2 regions of the Bradyrhizobium sp. LVM 105 genome follow, and region 2 is predicted to be linked to the other one. Evidence: riboswitches for the same ligand, from Rfam matches in the RefSeq annotation. Region 2 holds a riboswitch; the other holds the start of a gene.
What was found. Region 2 has a riboswitch for glycine ahead of D6B98_RS21885 (D-amino acid dehydrogenase). Riboswitches for the same ligand answer to the same signal wherever they lie in the genome.

Region 1: linked by a shared signal. The riboswitch ahead of gcvT (glycine cleavage system aminomethyltransferase GcvT) and the one ahead of D6B98_RS21885 (D-amino acid dehydrogenase) in region 2 are both predicted to bind glycine.

The regions. Positions count from the first base shown of each region.
Region 1 is NZ_QZMV01000015.1:90,251-100,290, reverse strand. It holds gene D6B98_RS31135 (NADP-dependent isocitrate dehydrogenase) at 1-318, shown strand, start outside; gene D6B98_RS31130 (cyclic nucleotide-gated ion channel) at 400-1,626, opposite strand; gene alaS (alanine--tRNA ligase) at 1,631-4,309, opposite strand; glycine riboswitch at 4,543-4,633, shown strand; gene gcvT (glycine cleavage system aminomethyltransferase GcvT) at 4,779-5,927, shown strand; gene gcvH (glycine cleavage system protein GcvH) at 5,937-6,305, shown strand; gene gcvP (aminomethyl-transferring glycine dehydrogenase) at 6,460-9,327, shown strand; gene D6B98_RS31105 (hypothetical protein) at 9,441-10,040, opposite strand, start outside.
Region 2 is NZ_QZMV01000007.1:339,237-349,276, forward strand. It holds gene D6B98_RS21870 (ABC transporter ATP-binding protein) at 1-172, shown strand, start outside; gene D6B98_RS21875 (hypothetical protein) at 354-809, shown strand; gene D6B98_RS21880 (CoA-acylating methylmalonate-semialdehyde dehydrogenase) at 855-2,351, shown strand; glycine riboswitch at 2,375-2,469, shown strand; gene D6B98_RS21885 (D-amino acid dehydrogenase) at 2,614-3,882, shown strand; gene D6B98_RS21895 (organic hydroperoxide resistance protein) at 4,253-4,672, opposite strand; gene D6B98_RS21900 (FMN-dependent NADH-azoreductase) at 4,726-5,361, opposite strand; gene D6B98_RS21905 (LysR substrate-binding domain-containing protein) at 5,456-6,301, shown strand; gene D6B98_RS21910 (GntR family transcriptional regulator) at 6,337-7,080, opposite strand; gene D6B98_RS21915 (class-II fumarase/aspartase family protein) at 7,605-8,957, shown strand; gene D6B98_RS21920 (Bug family tripartite tricarboxylate transporter substrate binding protein) at 8,987-9,949, shown strand; gene D6B98_RS21925 (class II fumarate hydratase) at 9,960-10,040, shown strand, end outside.

The sequences.
Region 1 (10,040 bases), on a different contig from region 2:
AAGACCGTTGAGGCCGAAGCTGCCCACGGCACGGTGACCCGGCACTACCGCGAGCACCAGAAGGGCAAGGAGACCTCGACCAACTCCATCGCCTCGATCTTCGCCTGGACGCGCGGCCTCGCCCACCGCGCCAAGCTCGACAACAATGCCGAACTCGCCAAGTTCGCCAACACGCTGGAGAAGGTCTGCGTCGACACCGTCGAGGCCGGCTACATGACCAAGGACCTCGCGCTCCTGGTCGGCGCCGACCAGCGCTGGCTCTCGACCACCGGCTTCCTCGACAAGGTCGCCGAGAACCTGACGAAAGAGCTGGCGTAAGCCGCCAGCAATTCCGCCCGTCCGGGCCGGAACCACCACGGGCCGCGCCTCAAAGCGCGGCCCGTTTGCTGTTCAGGCCACTCAGCGGTCCGTGTCTTCCTGCTCCGCCTGCGCCAGCTCCGCCAGCGCGAGATCGCCGGTGTCGGCGAGCCTGGCCTTGGCGGTGGTGTGGACGTGGTCGGCGAGCGTCGGCATGCGCGCGATCAGCGCGTGGAAATCCTGGGCGTCGAGCACCAGCAGGCGCGTCTTGCGGGTCGCCGTCACCGTGCCGCTGCGCTTGGTCTTGTGCAATAGCGCGATCTCGCCGAAGAAAGTGCCGTCGCTAAGCCGCACATGCTGGCTCGGCAGCGCGATCTCGACCTCGCCGGCAGTGATGAAATACATCGACGACGCCGCGTCGCCCCGCCGCACCAGGACCTCGCCCTGCTCGACGGTGCGCGCGCGGAGCAGCCGCATGATGTCGGCGATCTCCGCGGCCGACAGATGCGAGAACAGCGGCACCCGCGCCAGCATGCCCCAGGTGACGACGAAGTCGCGCCGCTTCACCTCCTCGGCGAAGGCGGTGGAGATGATCGCGACCGGCAGCGCGATCATGGCGAAGCCGCTGATGATGGCGAAGGTGGAGACGAACTTGCCGAGCGGCGTCACCGGCACGACGTCGCCATAGCCGACGGTGCCGAGCGTCACGATCGCCCACCACATCGCCTGCGGGATGGTGCCGAGCTTGTCCGGCTGCACGTCGCGCTCGATGGCGTAGAGCAGCGAGGCGAAGGTCAAGACCGCGCCGATCAGGATCACGATGCAGCCGATCAGCGCCCGCCGCTCGGCATGCACGGCGGCGAGCAGCGAGCGCATCGCCGGCGAATAGCGGACCAGCTTGAAGAACGGCAGCACGCCGAGCGCCGCCAGCGTCGCGTGCCGGCCGGTGGCCAGAGCGATGGCCGCGGGCAGGAACGCCATGAGGTCGATGATGCCGAGCGCCGAGAAGGCATAGCCAAGCCGGTCGGACAACGCGGACCCCTTGCGCTGGGTATGGCCGGCCACGGTCCACATCCGCGCGACATATTCCAGCGCGAACACGATCACGGACAGGATGGTGATGGCTTCGAACAGCGTGCCGAACCGCGCGTCCAGCTCCGGCACCGAGGCGAGGACCATCGCGATCACATTGAGCACGATGACGCCGATGATGACCTGGATGAAGCGCGACCCGGCCGAATAGGCCAGCGGGTCGTGCTCCAGCAATTCGTAGAGGCGATCCCTCATGTTGGGATCGCCAAGCCCACGTCCTCGCGGAACGGGGCTCATGGCTTCACGCGCCTGCCATCGCTTTTTCGATGGCCGCCAGCGCCTCGGTCGCCCTCGCCCCGTCGGGGCCGCCGGCCTGCGCCATGTCGGGCCGGCCGCCGCCGCCCTTGCCGCCGAGTGCCTCGGAGGCGACGCGCACCAGGTTGACGGCGTTGAAGCGCGCGGTGAGGTCGGGCGTGACGCCGACCACCACACCGGCCTTGCCGTCCTCGGTGACGCCGACGATCGCGACGACGCCGGAGCCGATCTGCTTCTTGCCGTCGTCGGCAAGACTCTTGAGATCCTTCATCTCGATGCCCTCGACCGCGCGGGCCATCAGCTTGACATCGCCGACTTCGCGCACGCCCGAAGCCGCGCCATTGCTCGAGGATGCGCCGCCGCCCATCGCCAGCTTCTTGCGCGCATCCGACAGCTCGCGCTCGAGCTTCTTGCGCTCCTCCATCAGCGCGGCGATGCGCGCCGGCACGTCGTCGAGGGAGGTGCGCAGCTCGTTCGCCGCGCTCTTCGCCAGCGCCATGGTGTCGTTGGCATGCCTGCGCGCATAATTGCCGGTCAGCGCCTCGATGCGGCGCACGCCGGACGCCACCGCGCTCTCGCTCGTCAGCGTGATCAGGCCGATGTCGCCGGTGCGCTTGACATGGGTGCCGCCGCAGAGCTCGACCGACCAGCCGAGCGCGTTGGCGCCGCGCTCGCGCGCCGTCCTGCCCATCGAGACGACGCGGACCTCGTCGCCGTATTTCTCGCCGAACAGGGCGCGGGCGCCGGCCTCGCGCGCCTCGTCGACGCCCATCACGCGCGTGGTGACCTCGTCGTTCTCCAGCACCACCTCGTTGGCGATGTCCTCGACACGGGCAAGCTCCTCCGCCGTGATCGGCTTCGGATGCACGAAGTCGAAGCGCAGGCGGTCCGGCGCAACCATCGAGCCGCGCTGGGCGATGTGGTCGCCGAGCACCTGGCGCAACGCCTCGTGAATGAGATGCGTCGCCGAGTGATGCGCGCGGATCGAGGAGCGGCGGGAATGATCGACCTCGAGCTGCAGCGCGGTGCCGAGCTTCACTTCGCCCTGCTCGACCTTGCCGATATGGACGAAGAAATCGCCGAGCTTCTTCTGCGTGTCGGTGACGCGGAACTTGATGCCGCCCTCGCCCGTCAGCACGCCGGTGTCGCCGACCTGGCCGCCTGACTCCGCGTAGAACGGCGTCTGGTTCAGCACGATCGCGCCGGTCTCGCCGGCCTTCAGGCTGGTGACCTCGGCGCCGTCCTTGACCAGCGCCGACACCACGCCCTCGGCGCTCTCGGTCTCGTAACCCAGGAATTCGGTGGCCCCGAGCTTCTCGCGCAGCGGGAACCAGATCGCCTCGGAAGCCGCCTCGCCCGAGCCCTTCCAGGACTCGCGGGCCTTGGCCTTCTGGCGCTCCATCGCATCGGTGAACGCGGCCTGGTCGACGCCGATGCCGCGCGACTTCAGGGCGTCCTGCGTCAGGTCGAGCGGGAAGCCGTAGGTGTCGTACAGCGTGAAGGCGACATCGCCGTCGAACATGTCGCCCTTCTTCAGGCTCGCGCTCTTCTCATCCAGAATGGCGAGGCCGCGCGAAAGCGTCTTGCGGAAGCGGGTTTCTTCCAGCCGCAGCGTTTCCTCGATCAGATTCTCCGCGCGCATCAGGTCGGGATAGGCCTGGCCCATCTCACGCACCAGCGCCCAGACCAGCCGATGCATCAGCGGCTCTTTCGCACCCAGCAGCTGCGCATGGCGCATCGCACGGCGCATGATCCGGCGCAGCACGTAGCCGCGGCCCTCGTTCGAGGGCAGCACGCCGTCCGCGACCAGGAAGGCCGAGGAGCGCAGATGGTCGGCGATGACGCGGAACGAGGCGACATTCTGCTCGGTCGGCCCGCTGCCGAGCGCGGACGAGGTCGCGTCGACCAGATGGCGGAACAGGTCGGTCTCGAACACGCTCTCGACGCCCTGGAGAATGCAGGCCATGCGCTCCAGGCCCATGCCGGTGTCGATCGAGGGACGCGGCAAGCCGACCCGCTCCTCCTTCGTCACCTGCTCGTATTGCATGAACACGAGGTTCCAGAATTCGAGGAAGCGGTCGCCGTCTTCCTCCGGAGAACCGGGAGGCCCGCCCCAGATGTGCTCGCCGCGGTCGATGAAGATCTCCGAGCACGGGCCGCACGGGCCGGTGTCGCCCATCGCCCAGAAATTGTCCGAGGTCGGAATGCGGATGATGCGGTCGTCGGAGAAACCGGCGATCTTCTTCCACAGGCCCGCCGCCTCGTCGTCGGTGTGGTAGACGGTGACGAGCAGCTTGTCCTTCTTGAGCCCGAACTCCTTGGTGATCAGCTTCCAGGCGAGCTCGATCGCCCGCTCCTTGAAGTAGTCGCCGAACGAGAAGTTGCCGAGCATCTCGAAGAAGGTGAGATGGCGCGCGGTGTAGCCGACATTGTCGAGGTCGTTGTGCTTGCCGCCGGCGCGCACGCATTTCTGCGAGGTCGTGGCGCGCTGGTAAGGCCGCTTCTCGACGCCGGTGAAGACGTTCTTGAACTGCACCATGCCGGCATTGGTGAACATCAACGTCGGATCGTTGCGCGGCACGAGTGGCGAGGAGGCCACGATCTCGTGGCCGTTCTCGGCAAAGAAGTTCAGAAAGGTCGACCTGATCTCGTTGACGCCGCTCATGTTCATCCAATCGGGTGTGCTTGGACCCGCTTCTCGCCATCCAAACCGTAACGTTAAGGCTGATATCTGCGGGCCAAAGCGCTTTTAGACAAGGCCAGCTTTCCTGTCCAGAAACTGTGCAAGCAGATCAGAGGGTTGCCGCATCCGCTCAATTCCCGTTGCAATCCCGTTGATAGGACATGCGGACGCGTTGACAGGCTTGGCCGCCCTGTGGTCTGTACCCATCTGTATCGACGGCCACGTCGGGAGAGACCGGCTTTAGGCAGCCGGCGCCGAAGGAGCAACCGCCCCGGAAACTCTCAGGCAAAAGGACCGCGTGGCTTTGACAGCATCTGGAAAGAGGCGCCGACGGGTCTAGGCCCGGACTGCGCCCGCCGACGGGATAATACTCTCAGGCACAGCGACAGATGGGGCTTCGACTGGTTTGTCTCGGGGAATCGTCCCCGGGGAACCGCCGAGGGCCCCTGTGATGCCAGTACCCGACGACCAGAAATCTCTCCGACATACGCCCCTCCACGCCCTGCATGTGTCCCTCGGCGGCAAGATGGTGCCGTTCGCTGGCTATGACATGCCCGTACAGTACCCTGCGGGCGTGCTGAAGGAGCACCTCCATACCCGAGCCTCCGCCGGCCTGTTCGATGTCTCCCATATGGGCCAGATCGCGCTGCGCCCGAAATCGGGCAAGGTCGAGGACGCCGCCCGCGCGCTGGAACGGCTGGTGCCGCAGGACATCGTGGCGATCGCGCCCAACCGGCAGCGCTACGCCCAGTTCACCAATGAAGACGGCGGTATCCTCGACGATCTCATGGTCGCCAATTTCGGCGATCACCTGTTCCTGGTCGTCAATGCCGCCTGCAAGGACGCGGACGAGGCGCATCTGCGGGCGAATCTCTCGGGCGACTGCGTCATCGACCCCCTCGCCGACCGCGCGCTGATCGCGCTGCAGGGCCCGAAGGCCGAAACGGCGCTGGCGACATTATGTGCAGCGGCGCCGTCCATGAAATTCATGGACGCCGGTCCGCATGAGGTCGCCGGCATCAAGTGCTTCGTCTCGCGCTCCGGCTATACCGGCGAGGACGGGTTCGAGATCTCGGCTCCCGCCAGCGATGTCGAACGCCTCGCCAAGATGCTGCTGGACAATCCCGACGTGCTGCCGATCGGCCTCGGGGCCCGCGACAGCCTGCGGCTGGAAGCCGGCCTCTGCCTCTACGGCCACGACATCGACACCGCCACCACGCCGGTCGAGGCCGCCCTGGAATGGTCGGTGCAGAAGAGCCGCCGCAGCGGCGGCGCGCGCGCCGGCGGCTTTCCCGGCGCGGAGAAAATCCTGGCGCATTTCGACAACGGCGCGACCCGCCGCCGCGTCGGCCTGCGTGCCGAGGGCCGTGCGCCGGTGCGCGAGGGCGCGCTGCTCTTTGCCGACGCCGATGCGCGCGAGCCGATCGGACAAGTCACATCGGGCGGCTTCGGCCCGAGCCTGAATGCGCCGGTGGCGATGGGCTACGTGCCCACCAATCTGAGCGCGCTCGGCACCAAGCTGTTCGCCGAGGTGCGCGGCCAGCGACTGCCGCTCGCCGTCGCCGCCATGCCCTTCGTCAAAAACACCTACAAACGCTGAGGACTCGAAATGACCACGACGCTGTACACCTCCGACCACGAATGGCTGGCGATCGACGGCGATGTCGCCACCGTCGGCATCACCGACTACGCCCAGCAGCAGCTCGGCGACGTCGTGTTCGTCGAGCTGCCCAAGATCGGCCGGAGCTTGAAGAAGGCCGAAGCCGCTGCCGTGGTGGAATCGGTGAAGGCAGCCTCCGACGTCTATGCGCCTGTTACAGGCGAAGTGCTCGAGGCCAACGAGGCGCTTGCCGCCGAGCCGGCGCTGGTGAACTCGGATGCGCAGGGCGCGGCCTGGTTCTTCAAGATCAAGATTGCCGACAAGAGCGAGCTCGGCAACCTCATGGATGAAGCCGCCTACAAGGCGCATACGGCTTAAGATGAAGAGAACGGCCGCCCCATACTCGGTGTCATCGCCCGCGCAGGCGGGCGATCCAGTACGCCGCGGCCCATCGGCTCTATCACGAACGCCTGCGTTTACTGGGTGCCCCGCCTTCGCGGGGCATGACAGCAACTCCTAGCGAGGACCCATGATGACCGCGCACCGCAAGACCAACGGCGACACCGCCGCCAGTTTCGTTCGCCGCCATATCGGCCCCTCGGCGCGCGATGTCACCGCCATGCTCGAAACCGTCAGCGCCAAGAGCGTCGACGCCCTGATGGCGGAAACGCTGCCCGCTTCGATCCGGCAGGCCGCCCCGCTCGATCTCGGCAAGCCGCTCAGCGAGACCGAGGCGATCGCGCATATGGCCGAGCTGGCGCGACAGAACCAGGTCTTCACCTCGCTGATCGGCCAGGGCTATTCCGGCACGGTCCTGCCCGCGGTGATCCAGCGCAACATTCTGGAAAATCCGGCCTGGTACACCGCCTACACGCCCTACCAGCCCGAGATCAGCCAGGGCCGGCTCGAGGCGCTGCTCAACTTCCAGACCATGATCTGCGACCTCACCGGGCTCGATGTCGCCAACGCCTCGCTGCTCGATGAAGCCACCGCGGCGGCCGAAGCCATGGCGCTGGCGGAGCGGCACTCGCAGGTCAAGGCAAAGGCGTTCTTCGTCGACAAGGACGTGCACCCGCAGACGCTGGCGGTGATGCGCACCCGTGCCGAGCCGCTCGGCTGGAGCCTGATCGTCGGCGACCCCCTCACCGATCTCGACAAGGCGGACGTGCTCGGCGCGCTGCTGCAATATCCGGGCTCCTCGGGCGCATTGCGCGACCTCAGGCCTGCGATATCAGCGCTGAAGGCCAAGGGCGCGCTCGCGATTCTCGCCGCCGATCTCTTGGCGCTGACGCTGGTCGCCTCGCCCGGCGAGCTCGGGGCCGACATCGCGATCGGCTCGGCGCAGCGCTTCGGCGTGCCGATGGGCTATGGCGGACCGCACGCGGCCTATATGGCGGTGCGCGATGCGCTGAAGCGCTCGCTGCCCGGCCGCATCGTCGGCCTCTCCGTCGATTCGCGCGGGGCGCCGGCCTATCGCCTCGCGCTGCAGACGCGCGAGCAGCACATCCGCCGCGAGAAGGCGACCTCCAACATCTGCACCGCCCAGGTGCTGCTCGCCGTGATCGCCTCGATGTACGCGGTCTATCACGGCTCCGAAGGCCTTGCGCAGATCGCGCGCAACGTGCACCGCCGCACTGCCGTGCTGGCGAGCGGCCTGCGCAAGCTCGGCTTTGCGCCGCAGTCGGAGACCTTCTTCGACACGCTGAGCGTCGATGCCGGCGCCAGGCGCGCCGAGATCGTCGCGCGCGCGGCCGCCGAGAAGATCAATCTCGGCGTCGGTGAAACCGCCTTGCGCATCGCGCTCGACGAGACCACGACGCCGGCAACGGTCGAAGCGGTCTGGCGCGCGTTCGGCGGCACGCTTGCCTACGCCGAGATCGACGCGACCACGCGCGAGGCGCTGCCGGAGACGCTGAAGCGCACCACCGCTTTCCTCACCCATCCGGTCTTCCATGCGCATCGCTCCGAAACCGAGATGCTGCGCTACATGCGCAAGCTCAGCGATCGCGACCTCGCGCTCGACCGTGCCATGATCCCGCTCGGCTCCTGCACCATGAAGCTGAACGCGACCACCGAAATGATGCCGCTGACCTGGCCGGAATTTGCGACGCTGCACCCGTTCGTGCCGCGCGAGCAGGCGAGCGGCTATCACGCGCTGTTCGCGCGGCTGGAGAAGTGGCTGTGCGACATCACCGGCTATGACGCGATCTCGCTGCAGCCGAACTCGGGCGCGCAAGGCGAATATGCCGGGCTTTTGGCGATCCGCGGCTACCATGCTTCGCGCGGAGAGACGCACCGCAAGATCTGCCTGATCCCCTCCTCCGCCCATGGCACCAATCCGGCTTCGGCCGCGATGGTCGGCATGGACGTGGTGGTTGTGTCTTGCGAGAAGAACGGCGACGTCGACGTCAATGACATGCGCGCCAAGGCCGAGAAGCATTCCAAGGATCTTGCCGCGGTCATGATCACCTATCCCTCGACCCATGGCGTGTTCGAGGAGCATATCCGCGAGATCTGCGACATCGTGCACGGCCATGGCGGCCAGGTGTATCTCGACGGTGCCAACCTCAATGCCCAGGTCGGCCTCTCCAGGCCCGGCGATTACGGCGCCGATGTCAGCCATCTCAACCTGCACAAGACCTTCTGCATCCCGCATGGCGGCGGCGGCCCCGGCATGGGCCCGATCGGCGTGAAGGCGCATCTTGCGCCGTTCCTGCCGGGCCACCCCGCGACGAATGGCGAAGCGCCTGTCGGGCCGGTCTCGGCCGCGCCGTTCGGCTCGGCATCGATCCTGACCATCTCCTACATCTACATCCTGATGATGGGCGGCGAAGGCTTGAAGCGCGCCACCGAGATCGCGATCCTCAACGCCAACTACATCGCAGCGCGCCTCGATCCGCACTTCCCGGTGCTCTACAAGAACGCCAGGGGCCGCGTCGCGCATGAGTGCATCGTCGATCCCCGCCCGCTGAAGGTGACGTCCGGCGTCACCGTGGACGACATCGCAAAGCGCCTGATCGATTACGGCTTCCACGCCCCGACCATGAGCTTCCCGGTGCCGGGCACGCTGATGATCGAGCCGACCGAGTCGGAATCGAAGGCCGAGCTGGACCGCTTCTGCGATGCCATGATCGCGATCCGGAAGGAGATCGCCGAGGTCGAGGCCGGCCGTTTCAAGATCGAAGCCTCGCCGCTGCGTCACGCCCCGCACACCGTGCACGACATCGCGGATGACGATTGGAAGCGCGCCTACACCCGCGCTGAAGGCTGCTTCCCCCAGGGCGTCTCGCGCACCGACAAATACTGGAGCCCCGTCGGGCGCGTCGACAACGTCTACGGCGACCGCAACCTGGTGTGCTCCTGCCCGCCGGTGAGCGACTACGCGCAAGCTGCGGAGTGAGCTTCGTAGGGTGGGTTAGCAGGCGGCGGCGCGAAGCGCCGTCCGTCGGCGTAACCCGCCACGTCTGCTTCCGCGGAGACAATGTGGTGGATTACGCCTGCGGCTAATCCACCCTACAACCTGACATAAGGCTCAATCAACAACCGGCTTTCGCGATCCCATCGCCAAAGCCGTTCGTTGGTGAGAAGCGTGCCACCCCACCAGCGACGAATCGGATTATGACGCGGGAAGTCCTCTTGTCCCGCCAGCACCGCCGTCCCGAAATCGGTGAGTGACATCAGGGATTGCTTATATTGCGCGAAACGGCGCGCATCGTCATGCATGTCGAGCGTGAATGGCCCCTCGTCGAGCCCGGCTACGGCCGGTACCGGGCATCGCGCGAGCCCGTCGAGCAGGACTCCGACTTCCCAGTAATCGTACACGCGCCGCTCGTTGCGCTTCTGATGACCCGGGAAGACATCGAAGGGCTGCACGCCGCCAGGCGCGATCAACTCCAGCATTCGCATCTCAGTCGCTCCAAGACCGGTGGTCACGCCCGGGAGTTCCTCGAGCAGGTCGAGGGCGCAACGCTCGAGTTGCGGAAGCAGGCTCAAATCCATCTCGATGAGCTCGAACCAAGTCTGCGGCGTGGACGCGCAATAGGCTCGCCATGCCCGACCGGCCAGTTCAACGTGATCCTGCGTAATTCTTGCAATTGGAGGATTCAGCTTCGC
Region 2 (10,040 bases):
AGCCCGTGGGCTCACCATTCTTCTTGTTGAACAAAGCATACAGGTCTGCCGCGCGGTCGCCGATACTCACGCCATACTGGACGAGGGGCGTGTGGTCTGGACTGGAACTACGGCCAGTTTGTCGTCCTCAGGCGAGGTTTTGGCGAAACATCTTACTTTGGAAAATGCGTAGCTAGACGGTCGAGAGTCAAATGGCGCGACAAATCGTATTAGGACCTGCAGTCCTTCAGCATGACTTCCGGCCGAGCCATGCCGATGAGCTATCGACTGCTCGGGAACGATTTCGAAGGTTGGCGGCGCGAGGGTATCTGGCGGCAACTAGAAGCTTCGGTCGGTCCAAGATAATTCGTGAGTTGGATCCAACCGCCGAGGAGACGCTGTTCTTTCCTGGGCGGGCAGGCGGCGCAGCGTCGATCATCACTCTGGAGAGGACATTGATCCTTATCCAGGAAAGGATACGTCGCCACCGAGGGACGCCTCGGCCAGCTTTCGACGCGGAGGCGCTCCTAAAGAACTGGCTTACTTCCGATCAGTTGACCCAGTTCGAAGCTACAAGGACGTTCGTCGTGGTCGGATGCAGCGGTGCGAGATATCGTATTTCTGCCAGGCCGGTCCCCAACGTTGTCAGCTTGGATAAGCTAGGCGATATCGAGATCACCCCCCTTACCGGCGCAAAAATCCGTTCCGAACTCAGCATGCTGATATGGAAGATCGTATTGGAGACGGGCAAGCCTGAGCTTCTTAAAGGAATGCAGAAGTCGAGTGGACCGATAGCAGATTGTGTGCCGGTCCTCTTTCCGCCGGCATAAGTCGTCGATCCATAGTCTGCTAAGTATCGTATCGAGAAGCAGAGAATGATGAGTTCGCTCGGACACTATATCAACGGAAATCGCGTCAAAGGCAAAGGCACGAGGACGTCGAATGTCTTCGATCCGGCGACCGGACAGCAGACTGCTTCAGTATCCTTGGCGACGGTTCAGGAGGTCGACGACGCAGTGGCATCCGCTGCTGCCGCCTTCCCTTCCTGGTCCGAGACCACGCCCCTCCGTCGTGCCAGAATCCTCAACAAATTTCTGCGCATTCTCGAGGAGCGCGCCTCGGATTTAGCGTCGGTCATCACCTTAGAGCACGGGAAAGTGCATTCCGACGCCCTGGGCGAAGTGCAACGTGGCATAGAAGTCGTCGAGTTCGCGATCGGCGCTCCACAGCTTCTCAAGGGAGAGATCACGGAAAACGTCGGAACGAAGATCGACAGTCATTCGGTCCGACAGCCACTGGGCATAGTGGCCGGTATTACGCCTTTCAATTTCCCGGTCATGGTCCCGATGTGGATGTTTCTGGTAGCCCTCGCTTGCGGAAATTGTTTTATTTTGAAGCCCTCGGAACGAGATCCTTCCGCATCGCTCCTCATCGCGGAATGGCTGTCTGAGGCCGGGTTGCCGCCCGGCGTCTTCAACGTGGTGCAGGGCGACAAGCTGGCAGTGGATGCGCTTCTCAAGCATAGCGAAGTCTCGGCGATCAGTTTCGTGGGCTCGACGCCGATCGCAAGATACATTTACGAAAATGCAGCTCGATACGGCAAAAGATGCCAAGCCTTGGGTGGCGCCAAGAACCACATGGTCATCATGCCGGATGCTGATCTCGACCAGGCTGTCGACGCCCTCATGGGCGCGGCCTACGGCTCAGCCGGGGAGCGGTGCATGGCGGTCTCCATTGCAGTCCCGATTGGCGACGGCACGGCAGACGATTTGGTGGAGCGGCTAAAGAAGCGAGTACGCGGTCTGCGGGTAGGTCCTGGTCACGACCCCGAAGCCGAGATGGGCCCGCTGATTACCAAGGAGCATCTCGATCGGGTGTCGGGCTACATCGAAGCCGGTGTTGAGGAAGGTGCGGACCTCCTGGTCGACGGGCGCGAGTTTCGGATGCAAGGCTATAACGGCTACTTCATCGGAGGATCGCTCTTCGACAGAGTAACCAGAGACATGAGGATCTACCGAGAAGAGATTTTCGGTCCGGTGCTGGCCGTCGTGCGTGCCGAGAGCTTCGACGCGGCGGCGGCATTGATCAACGGGCACGAATACGGAAATGGGACGGCTATCTTCACCCGGGACGGAAATGCGGCAAGAGAGTTTGCTCACAGGATCAAGGTTGGCATGGTCGGAATCAACGTCCCCATCCCCGTGCCGATGGCTTTCCATTCTTTCGGAGGGTGGAAGGCGTCTTTGTTCGGAGACCATCACATGCATGGTATGGAAGGGGTTCGCTTCTACACGCAACTGAAGACGGTCACCACGCGGTGGCCGAACAGCGCAAGTGCCGGGCCCGAGTTTATGATGCCTACGATGCGATAGGATGTTTGAAAGAGCTGTTTGAATGCGATGACACGGGAGAGACCAGGTTTATCTTGGACTTGGCGCCGAAGGAGCAACCGCCCCGGAAACTCTCAGGCAGAAGGACCGTGCCGTCGAAGACGATCTGGAGAGAGACACCGGTCGGTGTCCACCGAAGGGGACATCCGTCTACTCGACGGAAATCTCTCAGGTACCGAGACAGATGGGGCCGCTCCGATCGCTGATCGAGCGCATCCACTCCTCAAACCGAGAGACTGAAAAGATGAGCCAGATCGTCATAATCGGCGCCGGGATTACCGGCGTAACTACTGCCTATGCGTTGATCCAAGCAGGGCATCAAGTCACCATACTTGATCGCAATCGATATCCTGCGATGGAAACTTCCTTCGCGAATGGGGGGCAGCTGTCGGCAAGCAATGCTGAAGTCTGGAACAGTACGTCAACTGTGCTGAAGGGACTTAAGTGGATGTGGAAGCGCGATGCGCCCCTGCTGATGAGGCTTTCTCCGAGTTGGCACAAATACTCTTGGCTCGGGGAGTTCCTTTGGAACATCCAGTATCACGGCAGCAACACAGTCGCGACGACGCGCATGGCGATCGAAGCGAGGCGCCACCTCTTTGCTATCGCCGAACGAGAGAGCATTTCTTTCGATCTGGAGAAGAGAGGAATTCTTCACATCTACGACGATCGCTCGAGCTTCGAAGCGGCAGAACGGGTCAATACCCTCCTTCGACTGGGCGGCTTGGATCGTCGTGCAGTCACTCCGGAAGAGCTAAGGACAATCGAGCCTACGCTCCACGGCCAGTATTATGGCGGCTTTTTCACTGAATCAGACTCGACGGGGGACATTCACAAGTTTACCCGGGGTCTCGCAGAGGCCTGCAAGAGACGCGGCGCGACCTTCAGGCAGGAGGCCGATGTTGTCGGCATCGATGCCCTCGGTGGCACCGTCCGGGTGACGTGGAATTCTTGCGACGTTGGTACGAATGCTAAGAAGACCGATAGCCTGGAGGCCGATAAAGTCGTCGTGTGCGCTGGGGCAGCCAGTCGCCATTTTGCCTCCATGCTCGGTGACCGAGTTAACGTTTATCCCGTCAAAGGGTACTCAATAACCGTGCATCTTGAGTCGAGCGAGAGCAAAGAAGCAGCTCCCTACGTCAGTCTGTTGGACGATGCGGCCAAGATCGTTACCAGCCGTCTCGGTTCTGATCGCTTCCGTGTCGCAGGCACGGCCGAATTCACCGGTTTCAACCGTGATATTAGGATAGATCGGATCGAGCCACTTGTTGCCTGGGTAAGAGCGAAGTTTCCCGGAATAGATACTTCAAGAGTTGTTCCTTGGGCGGGTCTTCGGCCAATGATGCCGAATATGATGCCCATCGTGCGCCGGGGACGAAAGGCGGGCGTCTTCTACAACACCGGACACGGGCACCTCGGCTGGACGCTCTCAGCCCTTACTGCCGAGATGGTGGCGGGTCTAGTGGCGACGGAGAACTCCCATCTCGAAATGCCATCTAGAACCGCAGCGTAACAGCCTTCGCACGGTGTCGGTCCGAGTTTCCTTAAATGGACAGCTTCGCCCCGAAGGAGGTGCAAGACGTCATATTGAGAAGTATGCGCTCGGTGCCGCACATGCCGCAATTAACGAGTGAAACACTGTGCGCGGCAAGGTGACGTATGACGTTTATGTTAGCGGTAGACGGGAGCTCTTGGTCGTCCCGGCAAGTCATCCATTTCCAGCTGGATTCGGCGGATTTTGGCGGAAGAAGAGGCGAGCCGTGCGGGTGGTCAGCCAGACCATCCGCGAAGGCATAGAAAGCCGCGGGTATTACTATCGGCCTGGTCTGCGAAAATGTCGGAGCAGCTAGCAAATTCTTGCGCCCTTGGCGTTTCTGCTTCGATCAAGTAATCCGGAACTCGACCTCTATGTTGCCTCGTGTCGCTCGGGAGTATGGGCAAACCTCTTCGTGGGTCACCCTGATCATATCTTGGATCTCCGCCCGGTCGCGGTTCGGCACCGAAATTTCAAGCACGACCGCGAGTTCGAAAAAACCTTCTTGGTTTCTGCCGATCGTTACGTGAGCCGTTACAGTGGATTCGCGAATTGGTGCTTTGCGTTCCCGCGCCACCCGCATGAGTGCATTCTCAAAGCAAGCGGCGTAACCGGCCGCGAACAACTGTTCGGGGTTCGTAGCCACGCCCCCCGGGCCACCCAATTCCTTGGGATAAGCGAGTTGCAGATCTAGAACGCCGTCGGATGATTTGATGCTTCCTGCCCGGCCACCCACTGCAGTAACGGTTGCGGTATAGAGAGCTTCCATGAGTACTCCTTGTCGTCTATGCGCCGTGCTGCTCGGGTCGACTGTCAAGGCGCTCAGAAATCGCGGGCCAGTTCGACTGCCCGTCGCTTGCCCTCAGTTCTTGTCTCCAGGTCCACTTCGGATCCGAGGAGGGTCTTTTCGACGGCGATCTCACGAATGTCCGAGACGCCTATGAAGCGGAGCCACAGGTCCATGTAGGGGCTCTGCAAGTCGTAAGAGTCCCGTGGAGTAATCGAGGAGTCAGAGAAGTAGTCGAGACCCCGGGCGTAAACTACAACCGCCCGCTTGGCCTTCACGAGGCCGCCGAAGCCACGTTCATCAAAACTGAAAAGAATGTCCTTCTGCGTGATAAGGTCGATCAAATGCTTGAATCGATATGGAATGGAGGAATTCCACAGCGGCACCGCAAACACCATCTTGTCGGCGTTTAGAAATGGCGCCGCTAGGCGTCGGATGGTTTCCCACGCGGAGGCCTGTTCGTTCGTGAGAGGGGTACCCGATAAGCCCGCGTACTTGGCGTCCAGAGCGGCCTCGCCGAAGGTCGGAAGGTCGAGTGACCAAACGTCTAGCTTCTCGATCTCATCAGAAGGGTTTTTCGAGCGGTAAGTCTCGATGAATGCCTCGCAAACCTCGATCGAGGCAGAGCGTTGCTTTCGTGGCGATGCTTCGACGTACAGAACCTTGGACATGTTTCATCCTCCCGCGTCCCTCGTAACGCCGCCGAATTGACTTAACAAACGAATAAAAAGTGGTACACTGATCGAGAAAGTGGATCAATTGGCCATGGCATTCGAGCCAAGCTTGCTTCGAACTTTCGTTAAGGTTGCGGAAGGGCGCAGTTTCACACGTGCGGCGGAGGCTTTGAACTCCACGCAATCGACTGTGAGCGCCCAGATTCACCGGCTTGAAGCCCAGGCCGGTCAGGCGCTATTCGAACGCAACACCCGGAATGTGACGCTGTCGCGGGCTGGAGAAACTCTCCTCGGTTATGCGCGAACGATCTTGCAACTGAATGAAGACGCGCATGCCGCCCTCGTTGGAAGCCATTTCGCGGGACGATTGAAGATCGGTGTTGCGGAAGATCTCGTCGATGACTGGCTGCCGAAGATTCTCAAGCGCTACACTCGCAAGCATCCCGCTCTCGCTCTAGAATTGGAGATCGGTATTGTCACGCAGCTACTTCAAAAACTTGAAGCTCGGGAGCTTGATCTTGCAGTCGGCTCCATTTGCGATGCGAAAATAGCTGGTTGGCGCCTTTGGCAGGAGCCGCTGGTTTGGGCTTTTGCCGAAAAGCGAAACTTGCCTGATCCGCTGCCCCTCGCATTCTTTCCAGAGCCTTGTCCGTATCGGGATCTCGCGCTGCGCGCGCTCGCCAAATCGGGCTGCCCTTGGCAATTTGCGGGCTCGTCTCCGAGTCTCGCCGGCATGCGTGCTATCGTGAGGGCGGGTCTTGCCGCAACGCCGTTGCCGCGCGGATTGATTGGCGCTGGCCTACGTGTTGTTGAGGGGGAGAAGGGCCTGCCAACACTGCCGGATGTGGAATATGTTGTCCATATCCGAAGCGACGATCGAAGAGAGGCCGTGACCACGTTGGCAGGCCTTATTCGAGACGCGGCCGGTCGCACGTAAGCGCCACCGCCGCCGGTCAGTGACGCAATGTGCCGTCACCCGGTTTCTGCTTGTCGACGCGTAAGTCGGGTCGAGTAACTATATCTTTCGGCTGGATGTACGCTGAGCGACACTTCGACCATTTCATTTGAACTGAAAAAATACTGACGGCGGATCGAAAGCGCGTGGGCACCCGGTGCGACCATCAGGGGTTCAGCCAGGTCGCGAGAAACTCCTACTGCGCTTATATCTTGGCGGATCTCGATGAAGCGGCGGCCCGAAATCTTCTCCACGAGAGTGCCGAAGATATCCGGATGGCTATCCATCCTCAAGCGGACCTCCCGGGCAAAAGTGTCGTCTATGTAAACATCGGTCCAGCAGATCGGTTTCGAGTCACCCGGCACGATGCGGAGACTCGAGATGCGTAGCCAGCGGCGACCAGGCTGACAGCCGAGAGCTCGTGATAACTTTTCGTCGGCGACGATCTCCGAGACGCGTTGAACATGGCGTTCCGTCTCGACGCCAAATTGCTGAACAGCTTCTATCGATTCGAGCGACTGGGTGAATCCCCTCGCGCTGCCTTGCGGCGAAGATGCCTCGACCCTCGTTCCTGTGTTTCTCTTGCGGCTGACGATCCCCGAGGCCTGGAGCTCGCGCATGGCGGCCCGCACGGTGGATCGGCTAACGGCGAATTGCTCGGTGAGTTCAAGCTCGCTGGGTAGCAGAGAGCCTACCGGATATCGACCCTCGGCAATAGCTTCCATGAGGGTGCGAGCGACGAGGGCGTAACGCGTGACCACCTAAGGCTCCTATTCGGTAATCTCTTGTCATTAAGGCCTGAGCTTTCGAGACGTCAACGTTCGGCAAGAGGCGGGCTGACCCGGTCACAGCGACGATTCTCTCGATTTAAGCACTGCGGAGAAGGGTCAGGGGCAATCCAAATAGCAGAGTCCCGGCCGATCGAAACGGGCGCGTCAGTCTGCGTTTTGGCCGAGACGAACCATTTCCTCAGCGCCGGACACACCCGGGACCTCCGACGACTCGTGCGCCGCTGGTCCACAACAGGCGCTCCAAGGTGAAGTCTGCATTCCTTTCAACATGACCCGCAGCGCAGGCGCCAAGCCACGAAACGGAAGCCAAAGCCGTCGAACACGAGGAGGGAGCGACGCGGGCCAAAGGGTGCCTTTCAAACATCAAGTCGCTCTGATCCGCCTTCTTGCGGCCTTTGATCGTCGGCGACGGTTCCATATGCGATCAAATCAAAGCTTGACGCCGAATATGTACGAACATATAGATATGTACGAACATATAGAAGGGAAATGGGATGGGAAGCACGGTTTTTGATTCCGTCTTGTTTCGCAACATGTTCGGAACCGCCGAAATGCGAGCTGTCTTCGATGACGACGCTCTGATCGCTCGCTATCTCGAAGCTGAAGTTGCGTTGGCAAAAGCCCAAGCTCGATTGGGCATTGTGCCCGCCGCCGCTGCGGATGCCATCGCCGTCGCAGCGAGCTCCCTCAAATTGGATTCCGAGAAGCTTCGTCGTGAGACGGAGATCGTCGGATATCCAATCCTCCCCCTCGTGCATCAACTATCTGAGGCCGCCGGCGAAGCCGGCCGCTACGTGCACTGGGGAGCCACTACTCAAGACATCATGGACACCGCTACGGTGCTGCAGATCCGGGCGGCGCTACGGATCATTTCACGCGACCTGGCCGAACTCAGCGCCATTCTGGCGATGTTGGCCCGCAAGTATCGCTCGACGCCAATGGCTGGACGGACTCACCTTCAGCAGGCCCTCCCAATCACATTTGGATATAAGGTCGCGATCTGGCTCTCGTCCATCGAGCGACATATCGAGCGCGTAGGGCAGGCGCTGCCACGTGTTCTGGTGGGAGAATTCTCGGGAGCGGCGGGAACGCTCGCTTCTGTGGGGGAGAAGGGTCTCGAGATCCAGAAGCTGTTCTGCGAGGAGCTAGGACTGAGGCAGCCGTCGATTACCTGGCACGTCGCCAGGGATGGTATTGCCGAGGCGGTGACTCTGCTCGGTCTCATTACCGGTAGCCTCGGAAAAATCGCGACCGATGTGATGCTCATGTCTGCTACGGAGTTGGGCGAGGTCTCAGAACCTTTTGTAAGCGGGCGCGGCGCCTCGTCCACGATGCCGCAGAAGCGCAATCCTATTTCAAGCGAATTGATGCTGGCGGCTGCGAAGTCCGTCCGTCAGCACGTCGCGGCGATGCTCGACGGCATGATCCATGATTTCGAGCGGGCGACCGGCCCATGGCATCTCGAATGGATATCATTGCCCGAGAGCTTTCTGTTGACGGCCTCATCTCTCGCCAACGCCAAGTTCATGCTCTCCGGTCTCCATCTGCACGAGGAGCGAATGCAAGAGAACTTGCACTTGACGCACGGCCTGATCGTAGCCGAAGCGGTGATGATGGCCGCTGCGCCCAAGCTCGGTCGTCAGCGCGCCCATGACCGGGTCTACGAGGCTTGCCGCCAATCGCTGGACGACGGCGGCGATCTCGTCGCGATCCTGTGCGCCATGCCCGATGTCGTGGAAGCCCTGGGCGGACCGGCCGCCGTACACAGTCGTTGCGATCCGATGAACTATGTGGGGCTCGCGCCGCAGATGGTGGACCGTGTGCTCTCGCGGCCCGCGCGAAACTGAACTTCGAGGAACGGTAGAAGGAGGTGGTCATGAGGAAAATATGGGTCGGTATCGCATTGGCGATCGTTGCCGCGACCGGTGGCTTCGCTTCCGCACAGGACTATCCGTCGCGTCACATCACGATGGTCATGCCCTTCTCGGCGGGAGGGCCTGGCGACACGATAGCCCGCCTGCTCGCGCAAGGAATGAGCACCTCGCTGAAGCAGCAGGTGATCGTCGATAACACGTCGGGTGCCGGCGGTCTGATCGGCAGCGCCAAGGTCGCCGCTTCTCCCGGCGATGGGTATAACCTTCTGCTCATCCACATCAGCCATGCGACGAACCCGGCACTGTATCCCAATCTTCGATACGATCCGGTTAAGGACTTCGAACCGATAGGTCTCGTGGTCGAGCTGCCTTCCGTCTTTGTGGCCAAGAAGGATTTGCCCGCGGCGAGCTTCGCCGATTTGATCGCCTATGTGAAGGCGAACCAGGACAAGGTAACCTACGCCCATGCCGGCATCGGCTCGGCGGCGCATCTGTGCGGGCTGCTCTTCCAGGCCGCCACCAACACCAAGATGACGCAGATCGCCTATCGCGGCGCAGGGCCCGCCATGAATGATTTAATGGGCGGGCAAGTCGATATCATGTGCGACCAGATCGTCAACGTGGTCGGGAACGTGCAGGGAGGAGCGGTCAAGGCCTATGCCGTGACGGGAGGAGAAAAAGCGGCGGCGCTTCCGTCCCTTCCGGTGGCAAGCGAATTGGGACTTCCGAACTTCAACTACAAAGTCTGGTACGGCCTGTTCGCTCCTAAGGGCACACCCCAGCCCGTCATTGACAAGCTCGCCGACGCCCTGAAAGCGGCGTTAGAGGTAGTGTGGTCAAAGAGCGCCTCGCGCAGCTGGGCGCAGAGCCCGTGTCCTCCGAACGTGCCAAACCAGGGGCGCTTGCCGAGCACCTCCGGGCCGAAATCGACAAATGGGCGCCGATCATCAGTGCTGCCGGCGTGACGGGCGCGCAATGACGATGTTGGAAAAGCCGGTGCGCACCGAGCGCGATGTATTTGGGGAGATCGATATCCCGGCGGATCGGTATTGGGGT